Regions from separate parts of the Nesterenkonia xinjiangensis genome, predicted to be linked through region 2. Evidence: predicted binding sites of a transcription regulator. Region 2 holds the regulator's gene; the other holds the start of a gene.
The links. Region 2 encodes HrcA, which represses chaperone genes, less so after heat shock. Its sites were predicted from a motif close to TTNGCACTCGNNNNNNNCGAGTGCNAA; they were not measured.
Positions count from the first base shown of each region.

Region 1: a site for HrcA is predicted at 1,804-1,830, ahead of groL (chaperonin GroEL). Genes of this name have one in related genera too.

Region 1 is NZ_JACCFY010000001.1:1,114,637-1,122,106, forward strand. Features, by position in the region: gene groL (chaperonin GroEL) at 1-1,579, opposite strand, end outside; gene HNR09_RS05225 (LytR C-terminal domain-containing protein) at 1,907-2,509, opposite strand; gene HNR09_RS05230 (DUF3263 domain-containing protein) at 2,583-2,825, opposite strand; gene HNR09_RS05235 (uracil-DNA glycosylase) at 3,062-3,757, shown strand; gene HNR09_RS05240 (threonine/serine exporter family protein) at 3,761-5,905, opposite strand; tRNA gene HNR09_RS05245 (tRNA-Val) at 6,088-6,164, opposite strand; gene HNR09_RS05250 (NAD(P)H-binding protein) at 6,253-6,939, opposite strand; gene HNR09_RS05255 (helix-turn-helix domain-containing protein) at 7,107-7,470, shown strand, end outside.
Region 2 is NZ_JACCFY010000001.1:3,200,308-3,207,777, reverse strand. Features, by position in the region: gene ybeY (rRNA maturation RNase YbeY) at 1-301, opposite strand, end outside; gene HNR09_RS14370 (PhoH family protein) at 298-1,410, opposite strand; gene HNR09_RS14365 (16S rRNA (uracil(1498)-N(3))-methyltransferase) at 1,422-2,234, opposite strand; gene dnaJ (molecular chaperone DnaJ) at 2,231-3,355, opposite strand; gene hrcA (heat-inducible transcriptional repressor HrcA) at 3,359-4,384, opposite strand; gene HNR09_RS14350 (DUF3097 family protein) at 4,551-5,375, shown strand; gene HNR09_RS14345 (magnetosome magnetite crystal formation protein family) at 5,486-5,962, shown strand; gene hemW (radical SAM family heme chaperone HemW) at 5,952-7,223, opposite strand; gene lepA (translation elongation factor 4) at 7,227-7,470, opposite strand, start outside.

The DNA of each region.
Region 1 (7,470 bases), 2.1 Mb from region 2:
GGTTCTTCTCCGGCTTGTCGGCGACGACGGCCTCGGTGGTGAGGAAGAGGCTGGCGATGGAGGCAGCGTTCTGCAGGGCAGAACGGGTCACCTTCACCGGGTCGTTGACGCCGGCGGCCAGCAGGTCCTCGTACTCGCCGGTGGCGGCGTTGAGGCCGACACCGTCCGCGAGGCCCTTGACCTTCTCCGCAACCACGCCGGGCTCGAGGCCGGCGTTGAGTGCGATCTGCTTCAGCGGAGACTCGACGGCCACCTTGACGATGTTCGCACCGGTGGCCTCGTCACCCTCCAGGGAGAGAGTGGCGAAGGCGCGGGCACCGGCCTGGATCAGGGCGGCGCCACCGCCGGCGACGATACCCTCGTCCACGGCGGCCTTGGCGTTGCGCACAGCGTCCTCAATGCGGTGCTTGCGCTCCTTGAGCTCGACCTCGGTGGCGGCACCGGCCTTGATGACGGCCACGCCGCCGGCCAGCTTCGCCAGGCGCTCCTGGAGCTTCTCGCGGTCATAGTCCGAGTCGCTGTTCTCGATCTCGGCCTTGATCTGGGAGACGCGACCGGCGATCTCGTCGGCGTCGCCGGCACCCTCGACGATGGTGGTCTCGTCCTTGGTGATGACCACCTTGCGGGCGGTGCCCAGCAGGTCGAGAGTGGTGTTCTCCAGCTTGAGGCCGACCTCCTCGGCGATGACCTGGCCACCGGTGAGGATGGCGATGTCGGCCAGCATGGCCTTGCGACGGTCACCGAAACCGGGGGCCTTGACAGCCACCGACTTGAAAGTGCCCTTGAGCTTGTTGACCACCAGGGCCGCCAGGGCTTCACCCTCGACGTCCTCGGAGATGACCAGCAGCGGCTTGCCGGACTGCATGACCTGCTCCAGGATGCCGATGACGTCCTTGACCGAGGAGATCTTGGAGTTGACGATCAGGATGTACGGGTCCTCGAGGACGGCTTCCTGACGCTCCGCGTCGGTGACGAAGTAGCCGGAGAGGTAGCCCTTGTCGAAGCGCATACCCTCGGTGAGCTCGAGCTCGAGGCCGAAGGTGTTGGACTCCTCGACGGTGATGACACCTTCCTTGCCCACCTTGTCCAGGGCTTCGGCGATGAGCTCGCCGATCTGGATGTCAGCGGCGGAGATCGACGCGGTGGCGGCGATCTGCTCCTTGGTCTCGATCTCCTTGGCGGAGGTGAAGAGCTCTGCGGTGACCGCCTCGACGGCCTTGTCGATGCCGCGCTTCAGACCCATCGGGTCGGCACCGGCGGCGACGTTGCGCAGGCCCTCCTTGACCAGGGCCTGAGCCAGCACGGTCGCGGTGGTGGTTCCGTCACCGGCGACGTCGTCGGTCTTCTTGGCGACCTCCTTGACCAGCTCGGCGCCGATCTTCTCGTAGGGGTCCTCCAGCTCGATCTCCTTGGCGATCGAGACGCCGTCGTTGGTGATGGTGGGGGCGCCCCACTGCTTCTCCAGCACGACGTTGCGGCCGCGGGGGCCCAAGGTGACCTTGACGGCGTCGGCGAGGATGTTCAGGCCCCGCTCGAGGCCGCGGCGGGCCTCTTCGTCGAATGCAATGGTCTTAGCCATATCGGCACGTGTCCTTCCTGGACTGCGGGTGATGATGATTCAGACGTGTTCGCGTCAATCGGGTCGAACCTTGAGAGGTGCCCGCGACGGACGGCCACGCCCCCGCGTCACCGGGGTCGTAGGAAAATTGGCCTCACCTGTTCAGGTTCATCCCACTCGCCGCCGCAGGAGGCTGCTCCCGAGATCGGGCTGGCAGTCTCTGGGGGAGAGTGCTAGCTCAATATTTAGCACTCAGAGCAGGCGAGTGCAAACCCTTTCGAGTGCCCCGGGGAGCCTCTGCGCCCCGCATCCGCGGGCCTTCTGCACCGTGACCGGCCTCCGCTGATCTCACTCGGCGAAATCGGGCCCGACCACCACGGCCACGGAGGACCATGCTCCGCTCTCCTCGACCTGTTCGATGCCGAGGTTCTCCGCGAGGTCCTGGGCGTGGGCCTCGGCGTTCGGCGGATAGTAGATCACGGGAGTGTCGACGTCGTCGTAGGTCCACTCCGCCGCGTAGGTGACGTTGTAGTCCAGCTCCGTGAGCTGCTCGGCGATGTCGTCCTCCAGGCCGGCCGGGCCTCCGTAATTGAGGATCTGCACCGGGGACTCGGTGTCGGCGGCAGCCTCCGTGGGCTGGCCGCCGCCCTGCTCCGTGTCCTCCTCGCCGTCCTCGGCCCCGTCCTCCCCGTTCTCTTCGCCGTCCTCGGGGGCCTCACCCTGCTCCTGATCACCGGTGCCGGCCTCGGGGGAGTCCTCACGCAGGGTGGGCAGCACGAAGTAGCTGGCGACGCCCACCAGCAGCGCCAGCACGGCGAACAGACCGATCCACTTCAGGCCGCCTCCGCCGCGGGAGGAGCCGGCCGCGGCCGTCGGGGCGCGGTGCTTGCCCGCCTCGCCCTGCTGGTACGGGGGAACGTCGTCGAACTCATCGTGCGGGAACTTGCTCATGATGTGGAGATCCTCAGGCTCTGCGCATGCTGCGGACGGACGGTGGGGCGGGCCGCGATGCCCTGCCGGGGGCTCATCGGCGCGAGGCCCGAGCCCGCTGCCGCGCCTCGCGCTGACGGCGCAGACGCTTGACGAGCATGGGGTCGTGCACGAGGGCGGCTTCGGAATCGATGAGCTGGTTGAGCAGCTGGTAGTAGGCGACCGCAGAGATCTGCAGCTCGTCGCTGATCGCCTGGTCCTTGGCGCCGGCGTACTTCCACCATTGGCGTTCCATGGCCAGGATCTGCTTCTGCTGTTCGCTCAGCTGGCCGGCCATGCCGGCCGCGGCGTCGACTGCGTCAGAGGTGACGGTGTCGGCCGAGCTGGCAGAGCTCATCGATGCCTCCTGATGTCGACTCGGACCGGTGCGTCCGGACCGCTGTTCCTGCGCCCATCCTAAGGCCCGGGGACGGCACGACGGCGCATATGGCCCCTTGTGTGTTCGCCGCCACGGCAGCCGGAGCGGCCCGGCAGGGAGCGGAATGCCGGCGAAGATGTCTAGGGTGGTGGGTCATGGACCTCTCCGCGGACCTCATCGCACCTCTGGAACCTGGATGGCGACGGGCGCTGGCCCCGCAGCAGGAGCAGTTCGCCCGCCTGCAGGAGGAGCTCACCCGCCGCCGGGACGCCGGTGAGCACATCCTGCCCGCCCCCGCATCCGTGCTGCGCGCCTTCCGGCAGCCCTTCGACCAGGTCAAGGTGCTGGTGCTGGGCCAGGACCCCTACCCCACTCCCGGGCACCCGATCGGGATGTCCTTCGCCGTGGCCCCCGACGTGCGGCCGCTGCCGCGCAGCCTGCAGAACATCTTCCGTGAGCTCCACGAGGATCTCGGGATCGGGCCGGCGCCCCACGGGGACCTCTCCGCCTGGTCTGCGCAGGGGGTGCTGATGCTCAACAGGGTGCTCACCGTGACAGCGGGCAGCCCCGGCTCGCACCACGGCATCGGCTGGGAAGAGATCACCGAGGCCGCGATCCGCGCCCTGGCGGCGCGCGGGACACCGCTGGTCTCGATCCTCTGGGGCGCCGACGCCCGGCGCATGCAGCCGCTGTGCGAGGCCGGGGACCACACCGCCGCGATCACCAGCCCGCACCCCTCCCCGCTGTCCGCGCACCGGGGCTTCTTCGGCTCTCAGCCGTTCTCCCGGACGAACGAGGCGCTGCAACGTCTGGGCGCAGCACCGGTGGACTGGCGGCTGGCCCCGGCCTGAACCTCAGCGGCGGCGGCCGCGGGAGCGCTCGTTGGACTGCAGCCCGGCGGTGATCGGCCGCATCAGTACGTCACCGAGCACGATGCCCGAGGCGATGCCCAGAATGATGATCAGCGCGCTGAACAGCTCGGTCAGCCCGCCCATCATGGAGGCCACCAGATTGGTGTCCGGGTTCTCGAGGGCGATCTGGTACATGCCGCGGAACACCATGAGCCCCGGCAGCATGAACATCATGCCCGGCACAGCGATGACCAGCTGCGGGGCCCCCATTCGCAGCGCCACCACTCGTCCCAGCGCCCCCACCACGGTGGCCCCGAGGATCGGAGTCATCCGCTCCCCCAGTCCGATCGACTCACCGGCGTAGAAGAGCAGGAACCCCAGCGCGGAGACCAGCCCCGTGGGCAGCAGCATCTTCCACCGGGCCTGCTCGACGACGGCGGCGGCCATCGCGGCCACGAAGACGATCGCCACCAGGACGGCGGGATGATAGATGCGGGTCAGCCCCACGGCGATCTCCATCTGCGGGGCGCCGAGCAGGTCTGCCAGCACCACGCCGGCCATGATGCCCGCCGTCATGCCGGCGAAGGCGATCATCGCCGAGACCAGTCGCCCCGCTGAGGTGAGCGGGAAGCCGTTGATCGCATCCTGGATGGCGGAGACCACCCGGGCCGAGGGCAGCAGGATCATCAGCCCGCCGGCGACGACCATCGACGGGGTGATCGGGACCCCCAGCATGAACGCCCCCATGGCGATGAAGGTGGCCACGAAGCCCCCGGTGGCCAGGGTGAAGAACTCCGGAACCCTCCACACCGCGAGCTGACGGTTGATGCCCAGCACCACCAGGGTGGCAGCGAATCCGATCGAAGCGTCCAGAATCGGTGCCCCCAGGAAGCTGGCGAACAGGCTCGCGAAGACGGCACCGGCCAAGGTGACCATCCACCGCGGATACGGCTTGGGCTCCCGCGTGATCTCCTGGAGTCGCTCCGCAGACTCGGTGCGGGTCAGCCGCCCAGAGATGATGTCGGTCACGAGCTCGTGCACGGCGGCGAGCGCCTTGTAGTTCCGGGACCAGGACCGCACCACACGCACTCGCGAGTATGGGATCTTGTCATCGGGTGCCCAGTTGAGGCTGATCGACTGGTTGGTGATGTCGACGTCGGTGTTCTTCATCCCGAAGGCGGCGGTGACCGCGATGATCGAGGTCTCCACCTCCAGCGCGCCGGCCCCGTAGCGGAAGAGGGCCTCGCCGAGGTCCAGCACGAAGGCGATGGTGGCGAGCTCGTCGGAGTCCACCGGCTGCTCGGCCTGCCGGGGGTTCGCGTACGGGGTGCCGGCCAGGTGGTCCACCAGCGGGACGGACTGGGTGTGGGTGGTCTCGAGGCGCATGATGCGGCGCAGCACATCCTGCGGGCGCACCTTCTGCTCGAAGACGGAGCGGTCGAACAGCGGGGCGCGCCGAAGCGGCCCGGGGAGCTTCGCACCGGTGGGGCGCAGCACCGAACGCCGCCGGATCGGCTCACTGAGCGGCGAGACGGCCACCTCGTACGGGTCCGCCACAGGGGTCCGGTCGGTCGGGATCTGCGGGCCCAGCGCCTCGGTCTGTGCCCAGTCGCCGGAGGGCGTCCATTCGCCTGCGGCCAGCTCATCGGGCTGACGGTCGGCGGGAGGCTCGCGGAGCGCGGCGAAGCTGTGCGTGTGCGGGCGCGGGATCGGGGAGGTCGGCGAGGTGGCGGAGCCGACGTCGTGCTGGCCCGAATGCTGGCCCGGATGCTGGCCGGGGTCGGGTAGGTCCGCCGCCGGGGTGTCGTAGAAGGCGTCAGGGACGTACTCGTGACGCACTGCCTCGGCCTCGGCCTGGGCGGCCTCCTCCTGAGCACGTTCGACGGCCTCGGTGTCGAACTCCTCCCACTCCAGAGTGGCCTCCGCCTCACGGGCGGCCTGCCAGGACGAGGCGATGCTGCCGGTCAGGGCACGCATGAAGCCGGTGGAGGTGTCCTCGACGTCACCGTCGGCGGTGGGTCGGACCACCGGGATGAGGGTCACCTCGGCGTCCGGCTCGGAGATGACGGGGTCGATGGCCTCGACGGCGGCGTCGGCGGCCACCTGGCCCCCGGTGTGCTCCTGGCGTCGAGTCTCCTCGGCAGTCATTGACCCTCCCTCCGGGTGCGTCGTGGCGTCTCTCAATCTACGAGGCGCGGCCGCGCCTCGATGGTGGCATGGGGACTCGGATCAGCTGCCGGCGTCGAGCCCGCGGCGGGGGATGGGACAGCTCCGCCCCGCCGGAGGCTGGCCATGCAGGCCGCATCCCGACAGGGCGGTGACGTGTGGAGTGGTGGATCCGAATGGACTCGAACCATCGACCTCTCGCGTGTGAAGCGAGCGCTCTAACCATCTGAGCTACGGATCCGGGGCGACCACGCGGGCATGAAATCTGCCTGCGAGCGCCAGAAAAGATTAGCACCTCGGGTGCTGATTCGGAAAACCGATGGCCGAACTCAGGCCAGGGCCTCCTCGAGGGGAGTCTCGCCGTCGTAGAAGTTGACGGTCCGGCGCACCACCGCGCCGGCGGTCAGCACGTGGGTGATCGCCTCGGCCACGTTCTCCCGCGACGTGCCGACCTCTTCCCGCGCAGGCTGACGCCCATCGATCAGTCCGGCGCCGTCGACCACCTGCAGTGCGCGTGTGGCCGGCTCCCGGGTGAGCGAGCCCGGCCCGAGGATCGTCCAGTCCAGGCCGGTACCGCGCAGGTGGGCGTCGGCGTGATGCTTGGCTTCGGCATAGGGATAGAAGGAGCTGGACCGATCCAGGGTGTCCACATCGGTCTCGGCGCGCACATACGAGACCATCACATAGCGGCTCACTCCGGCCTTCTCGGCGGCGTCCATGGTTCGCACGGCCGCGTCTCGGTCCACGGCCCTGGTGCGATCCGGATTGCCGCCGCCGGCACCCGCGGCGAAGACCACCGCTGCGGCCCCGGAGAAGGTCTCGGCCAGCTGATCGACGTCAGCCTGCTCGATGTCCAGCACCACCGGATTCGCGCCTGCCGCGTCGATGTCGTCGCGCTGGCCGGGATCCCGGATCAGCGAGTCGACGCTCCAGCCGGCCGCCGCCAGCTTCGGTGCGGCGAGCAGCGCCACCTTGCCGTGGCCGCCCACGATGACGACGCGCTTGTTCTCTGCCATGACAGTCTCCTTCGGTTCGCCTCGATGCTCCCCGGTGCCGAGCTCCGCGCCCTGCACCCTCGTGAGGGCACAACGCCTGAAGCAGCCTGCTATTCCTGGGCAGCGCGACGGGCCTCGTTCGATGAATCGAACGACTGGTACTATATGGCGAACGAATGGAGGTGCCCGTGACCACGAAGGACCATCACGCGCTGCTGGCACAGATCGCCGCCGCTGTCCGGGAGGAGCGCCTGCGCGCAGGCCTGTCGCTCAGTGAACTGGCTCGCAGAGTGGGCATCTCGAAGTCCACAGTGTCCCAGCTGGAGACCGCCCAGGGGAATCCGAGCGTGGAGACGCTGTGGTCGATCGCCTCCACGCTGGGCATCCCCTTCGCGCGCCTGGTCGCCGCCCCCAGCCCTCGGCCGCAGATCATCCGCGCCGATGAGCGCGCCGCAGTGCCCTCCGCCACGGCGGACTTCCACGCCGCCCTCCTCCACAGCGGAAGCTCTCCGGCGCAGCGCGATCTCTATGTGGTGAGCCTGGAGCCCGGTG
Region 2 (7,470 bases):
CCTCGGTCACCGCCGCCGAGGCGGTCCCCGGGCGCAGCTCGTCCATCGGGAGGCTCAGCACGTCTGTGGGGCCCGGCAGGTCCATCCACTCGAGGTGGAGCTGCTCCATCCGGGCGTCGTCGACGAGGGTCACGGTGAGCTCCACCGCAGAATCCAGATGCATCCGGGCGTAGAGGAACCCGGTCAGCCGTCCCAGGGTCTCCTCGATGTCGGCGGGCACCGCCGAGGATCCAGAATCGTCGTCGACGACGACGCCGACCGGCTGGGTGAAGCCTGCCGGCGCGGTGTCCTCGCTGGTCATCCGCGAGGCTCCTGGCGATGGTCGGCGGCACGCCCTGGCCCGCCCTGGGGGCGGCGCCGGCCCTGCGGCCGCCGTCCCTCCTGATGCTGCTGGAAGGACTCGTAGGCGTCGACGATGCGACCCACCAGCTGGTGGCGGACGACATCCTCGGAGCCCAGCCTGGAGATCATGATGTCCTGCACGCCCTCGAGGATCTCCAGGACCGTGCGCAGGCCCGAGTCGGTGCCGCGAGGCAGATCGACCTGGGTGATGTCCCCGGTGACCACGATCTTGGAGTTGAAGCCCAGCCGGGTGAGGAACATCTTCATCTGCTCGGCGGTGGTGTTCTGCGCCTCGTCGAGGATGATGAAGGAGTCGTTGAGCGTGCGGCCCCGCATGTAGGCCAACGGAGCGACCTCGATGATCCCCGACTCCATCAGCCGCGGGATCGACTCGGCGTCGATCATGTCGTGCAGCGCGTCGTAGAGCGGCCGCAGATAGGGGTCGATCTTCTCGTTGAGGCTCCCGGGCAGGAACCCCAGCCGTTCTCCGGCCTCCACCGCCGGGCGGGTGAGGATGATGCGGTTGACCTCTTTGGCCTGCAGCGCCTGGACCGCCTTGGCCATGGCGAGATAGGTCTTTCCGGTGCCGGCGGGTCCGATGCCGAAGACCACGGTCGACTCGTCGATCTGGTCCACATAGGTCTGCTGGTTGGCTGTCTTGGGCCGGATGGTCCTGCCCCGATGGGAGAGGATGTTGGTGGTGACCATCTTCGCGGAGGCCCCGGCACGATTCGCCCGCACCATCGTGGCCACCTGCTCGATCAGCTCCTCACCCACCGTGGTGCCGGAAGCCGCCAGGCTCTTCAGCTGCGAGAGGATCTCCACGATCTGCAGCACGTCCTGCTCGGGGCCCGCCACGGTGATCAGCTGGTCGCGCAGCCCGATCGAGGCTGCCGGGCTGATCCCCTGCAGGATGCGGACGGCCAGGTCCTGTGGCCCGAGGGTGCGGAACATGCTGTCCGGGTCCGCGAAGTGGACGGTGCGCTCGATGCTTCCCACCGGGGAGGCGGCGGCACCGGCCGCCACGCCGGAGGTGGAGTCGGCCGAGGTGAAAGGAGTATCAGTCATCGGTGCTCAGTCTACTGCCGTCGCACAGGACCCGAGGCACCCGCCTCCGGGCTCCCCGGTCCGCTCCATCGCCCCAGCAGGACCTGCACGCCGGCCAGTGCCGCCGGTCCGGCGGTGGAGGAGCGCAGCACGGTGCGACCGAGCCGAGCCACGCGGGCTCCGGAGCTGACCAGCCGCTCGATCTCACCGGGCGTGATTCCGCCCTCCGGCCCCACCACCAGATGGAGCTCCTCGGCATCGACGGCGTTCAGCTCCCGGAGTGCGCCGTCCAGGGAGCGCTCCTCGGTCTCATGGAGCACGACGACGGCGACCCCAGCCTGCTCGACGATCCGTCGGCAGTACTGAGCGGTCGTGTGCAGCTGCTCGACCTCCGGCACGGCGGTCCGGCGAGTCTGCTTGGCCGCGGTGCGCACGATGGACACCCATTCGGCGTGCTTCTTCGCCTCCCTGCCGGCCTTCCAGCGGGCCACGGACCGCTCGGCCTCCCAGGGCACGACGGCCTCGATCCCGAGCTCGGTGGCCGATTCGACCGCCTGCAGGTCACGACGGTCTTTAGCCAGCGCCTGGACCAGCACCAGACGGGGCCGCTCGAGCGGCTCTCGGCGGACGTCAGAGACCACCACCGTCAGCTCACCCCGCGCGGCCTCGATCACTTCGCCGGTCACACGCAGCCGCCGGGTGTCGGAGAGTTGGATCTCCTCCCCGGAGCTCAGCCGCATCACCGTGGCGGCATGGTGCCCCTCGGCGCCGTCGAGCACGACCTGACCACCGACCTCGACCCCGTCGAGCCGCCCCGGCTCGAGATGGAACAGCGGAGCCGTCACAGACTGTCCCAGGCCTCGCGGAGCTTGGCGAACACGCCGCGGTGCTCGGTGGTGGACTCGCCCAGCTCCTCGCCACGCTCGACGGCGAGCTCACGCAGCAGCTCGCGCTGCCGGTCGCTGAGCTTCGCCGGAGTCTCGACCTTGAGATGGATCTTGAGCGCACCGCGTCCCCCGCCGCGGAGGTGGGCCACCCCTCGGTCGCGGACGGTGAGGACCTCACCGGACTGGGTGCCCGGCTTCACCTCGATCTCCTCGACGCCGTCGAAGGTGTCGAGGCTGACGGTGGTGCCCAGTGCGGCCGCCGTCATCGGGATCGAGACCGTGGCGTGCAGATCGTTTCCGCGGCGGGTGAAGACCTCGTGAGGACGCACATCGACCTCGATGAACAGGTCGCCCTGCGGCCCGCCGGCCAGACCGGCCTCCCCCTCGCCGGCCAGGTGGATGCGGTTCCCCTTGTCCACCCCGGCGGGAATCTTGACCTTCAGGGTGCGACGCTCCCGGACACGGCCCTGGCCGTCACACTCCTGGCAGGGGTCCTCGATGATGCTGCCGAACCCGGCGCAGCGGGCGCAGGTCTCGGTCTGCAGGACGGTGCCGAGGATGGACCGCATGGGGCGCTGGACCTGACCGTGCCCCTGGCAGTCCGGGCAGGTCGTGGGGCTGGTGCCCTCCCGGGTGCAGGAGCCTTGACAGACCGAGCAGGTCACCGCGGTCTCGATCTCGACCTCCTTGGTCGTGCCGAAGACGGCGTCCTTGAGGTCCAGGCGGATCCTGATCAGCGAGTCCTGGCCGCGGCGGGTGCGCGAGGCCGGCCCGGAGGCGCCCGAGCCGAAGAAGGTCTCGAAGATGTCGCCGAAGCCGCCGAAGCCCTGACCACCGCCGAAACCGCCGCCGCCGAAGGGCGAGCGGCCGTTCTCATCGCCGGTGGCGTCATAGTTGCGGCGCTTGTCGGCGTCGGAGAGCACCTCATAGGCACGCCCGATGAGCTTGAACTGCTCAGCCGCATCCTCCGACGGGTTGACGTCCGGGTGCAGCCTGCGCGCCTTCTTCCGGTACGCCTTCTTGATGTCGTCGGTGGACGCTCCACGGCTCACGCCGAGCGCCTCGTAGTAGTCAGTCACTTCTCACCCTTCAGAGAGGATCCGGGACAGGTACCGTGCCATGGCTCGCACCGCTGACATGGTGGAGCCGTAGTCCATGCGTGTGGGGCCCACGACCCCGAGCTTGGCGGCTGCGCCGCCGTCGCCGATCGCGTACTCCGCCGCCACCACGGAGGTCTCGGCGAGCGAATCGTGGCTGGTCTCGTGACCGATGCGGACCGAGAGTCCGCGGCGGTCCTGCTCCATCTCGGTGAGCAGGCGCAGCAGCACCACCTGCTCCTCGAGAGCCTCGAGGATGGGGCCTATGGAGGGACCCAGATCGCGATCGGACCTGGCGAGGTTAGCAGTGCCGGCCATGATGATGCGATCCACGCGCCCCGCCTCCAGCACCGTCTCCACCGTGTGGGCCACGATCGCCATGGCGGGCTGCAGCGACGGTTCGACGGTGCCGACGAGCTGGTCCATGGGCAGCGGGAGGGCCGAGACCGAGCGGTTGTGGAGCTCCTCGACCAGCCGCTGGCCGATGCGCTGCAGGGACTCGTCGTCCAGCGGAGCGGCCATGGTGGCCATGCGCTGCTCCACCCGGCCGGAGGAGAGGATCACCACCACCAGCACCTTGTGCGTGCCCATGGAGAGCACCTCGATGTGCCGGATCCTGGCGGTGGACTGCTGGGGGTGCTGCAGCACGGCGACCTGGTTGGTCAGCATGGCGAGCAGCCGGACGGTCTGCTCGAGCATCTCGTCATGGTCGTCCGCAGCCTCGAGCAGCGTGTCCATGGCACGGCGTTCCGCGCGGGAGAGCGGCCTCACCTCGGAGATCCGGTCCACGAAGATGCGATAGCCCTGATCGGTCGGGATGCGGCCTGCCGAGGTGTGCGGCGCAGCGATCAGCCCTTCGGCCTCGAGAAAGGCCATGTCATTGCGGATGGTCGCCGGAGAGACCTCCAGGTTGTGGCGCTCCACCAGCGCCCGCGAACCCACCGGCTCCTGGGTCTGCACGTAGTCCTCGACGATCGCACGCAGCACCTGCAGACGACGGGTGTCCGACATCCTGCGACTCTCCTCTCCCGACAACGGCTGGCACTCTCCTGCAGCAAGTGCCAATTCTAGCGCGTGTCGGTCAGATCCGACGAAGCCTGCGACGCCGCTGCTAGGCTCCCGCCCTGTGACCTCTCCTCACTTCTCCACCGACTGGTCCTCCTGGGGCCCCACTGACATGGCCTCCCGCCGTCGCGCGCAGCATCGCAGGGTCCCGCAGGTGCCTGCCGACCCCGGCACGGTGCTCGAGGAGACCGAGTCCGGCTGGGTGGGGGCCGTCGTGGGGGTGGAGGCCTCCGGGGGCATCCACCTGGTCCGACTCGAGGATCGCCATGGACGCAGCCGCGCTTTCCCGCTGGGCCACGGGTTCCTCCACGAAGGCGCCCCCGTGGAGGTCATCGCCCCCGCTCCGCGACCGACAGCCGCGCAGGCTCCGCGCCGCACCGCCTCGGGCTCGCTCGCGGTGGACGGCGCCCGCGCCCGCGTGGCTCGCGCCTCGCGCATCTGGGTGGAAGGCACCCACGACGCCGAACTCGTCGAGAAGGTCTGGGGCGAGGACCTCCGCCTCGAGGGGATCGTCGTGGAGCCCCTGCACGGTGCCGACGATCTCGTCGGTGCTCTCCAGGGGTTCGGCCCCGCCCCGGAGCGGCGGGTCGGCGTGCTCCTGGACCACCTCGTGCCCGGATCCAAGGAGAGCCGCATCGCGGCAGAGGCCATGGCCATGCGGGGGGCCGCCGGCAACGTCATGGTCCTGGGCCACCCCTATGTGGATGTGTGGCAGGCGGTGAAGCCCCGGCTGCTCGGACTGGAGCGCTGGCCGGACATCCCCCGGCACATCGACATCAAGGTCGGCACCCTCCAGGCGCTGGGCTGGCCGCACCGGGACCGCCGAGACATCGCCACAGGGTGGAAGCGGATCCTCGGCACGGTCAGCAGCTACGCGGACCTGGAGCCGTCGCTGCTCGGACGGGTGGAGGAGCTCATCGACTTCGTCACCGTCTGAACGGGGTGTCGCCCCCGGTCAGCGTCCAGGCGCGGACGGTAGAATGTCGACCACTCCGGCGCCCACCGCGCCGCGGGTCCTTCATCCCACGAGCATCAGAGAGGGGCACCGTGCCACAGTCCGAGCCTCCACACTCGCGGCAGCCACATTCGGATGGTCCCCACCGGTCCGGGCACCGACGCCCCGCGACCTCAGGTCCCCCGGACTCCAGCCACTCCGACCGCGTCGAGGGGTCCTCTGACGCGGCGCTGCCGCTGACCCCGTCCGAGGACCGCCGCTGGGCGACGCTGTCCCACTTCGGCGGACTCATGGGCTGTGTCCCGTCGCTGATCATCTACCTGGTCTTCCGAGACCGCGGCCCGTTCACCGCCCAGGAGTCCAAGGAGGCGCTGAACTTCACCCTCCCGGTGACCGTGGTGCTGCTGGTCTGCTATGTCCTCGCGCTGATCCCCGCCGTGGGATGGATCTTCGGCCTGGTCGCCGTCTTCCTCTGGATGGTCATGACGATCTCCGGCCTGGTCGCCGGGATCGAGTGCAACAAGGGCCGTCCCTACCGGTACCGGATGAACCTGCGCCTCATCCACTGAGGCGGCGGGTCACCGCGTCAGCCAGCAGGCGGCCCTTGAGCGTCAGCACCACACGGCCTCGCGGGTTCGCCGAGCTCGGCCGCAGCGGAGAATCCGCGGCGAGCCCGTCGGTCACCAGGCCGCGCAGCATCGCGTCCTCCAGCGGCACGGCTCCGGGCAGCGCCTCGTGGGCCGCCACGTCCAGACCCTCGGCGATCCGCAGGCGCAGCATCAGATGCTCCAGGGCCCGTGCGTCGTCGTCGAGCACCTCCCGCCCGTGGCCGGGCGCGAGCCCTTGGGCCAGTCGCTGGGCGTATGCGGCCGGGTGCTTGACGTTCCACCAGCGCAGCCCTGCCACATGGGAGTGCGCGCCGGGGCCCGCGCCCCACCAGTCGGAGTCCAGCCAGTAGTTCAGGTTGTGCTGGGAACGGGTGGCCTCGTCCCGGGAGAAGTTGGAGACCTCGTACCAGCGGAGGCCGGCGGCGCCGAGCAGCTCATCGGTGAGCAGGTACTTGTCGGCATGGTCATCGGGGTCGATGTCGGGCAGCTCGCCGCGGCGCACCTTCGCCGCCATCGCGGTGCCCTCCTCGACGATCAGGGAATAGGCGGAGATGTGCTCCGGTTCGAGCGCCACGGCCGTCTCGAGGCTGGTGCGCCACTCGGCCAGGCTCTCCCCCGGCGTGCCGTAGATCAGGTCCAGACTAACCTGCAGCCCCACCTGCCGGGCGGCGTCGACGGCCCGTGACACGTTGGCCGGGTCATGAGTGCGGTCCAGCGTGCGCAGCACCGTCGGGACGGCGGACTGCATGCCCAGACTCACTCGGGTGAATCCGCCATCCGCCAGCACCTCCGCCGCAGCCGGATCGAGGGTGTCCGGGTTGGCCTCGGTCGTGACCTCGGCGTCGGGGGCCAGGCCGAAGAGCTCGCGGGCACGCACCAGGATGCGCGAGAGCTCCGTGGCCGGGAGCAGCGTCGGAGTGCCGCCGCCGAAGAAGACGGTGGTCAGCGGGCGCGCCGGCGCCCCGGAACGCTTCAGCACGTCCGCGGCCAGCTCCAGCTCGCGGATCAGTGTGTCCGGGTAGGACTCGCGTGACGCCCCGGGGCCGAGATCCTCAGCGGTGTAGGTGTTGAAGTCGCAGTACCCGCAGCGCACGGAGCAGAACGGGATGTGGACGTAGAGCCCCAGAGGTCTGGAGGCCCGGCCCGGCAGCGCAGCGAGCACCTGCTCGGGCAGCGCGCCGTCGGCCGGGACGGGTTCTCCCAGCGGCAGCGTGGCGGGCACGGGCTACTTCTTGCCCTTCTCGCCCGAGTCCTCGTTTGAGGACAGGGCGGAGATGAAGGCCTCCTGAGGCACCTCCACGGTGCCGACCATCTTCATGCGCTTCTTGCCCTCCTTCTGCTTCTCGAGCAGCTTGCGCTTGCGGCTGATGTCGCCGCCGTAGCACTTGGAGAGCACGTCCTTGCGGATGGCGCGGATGTTCTCGCGGGCGATGATGCGCGAACCGATCGCCGCCTGGATGGGCACCTCG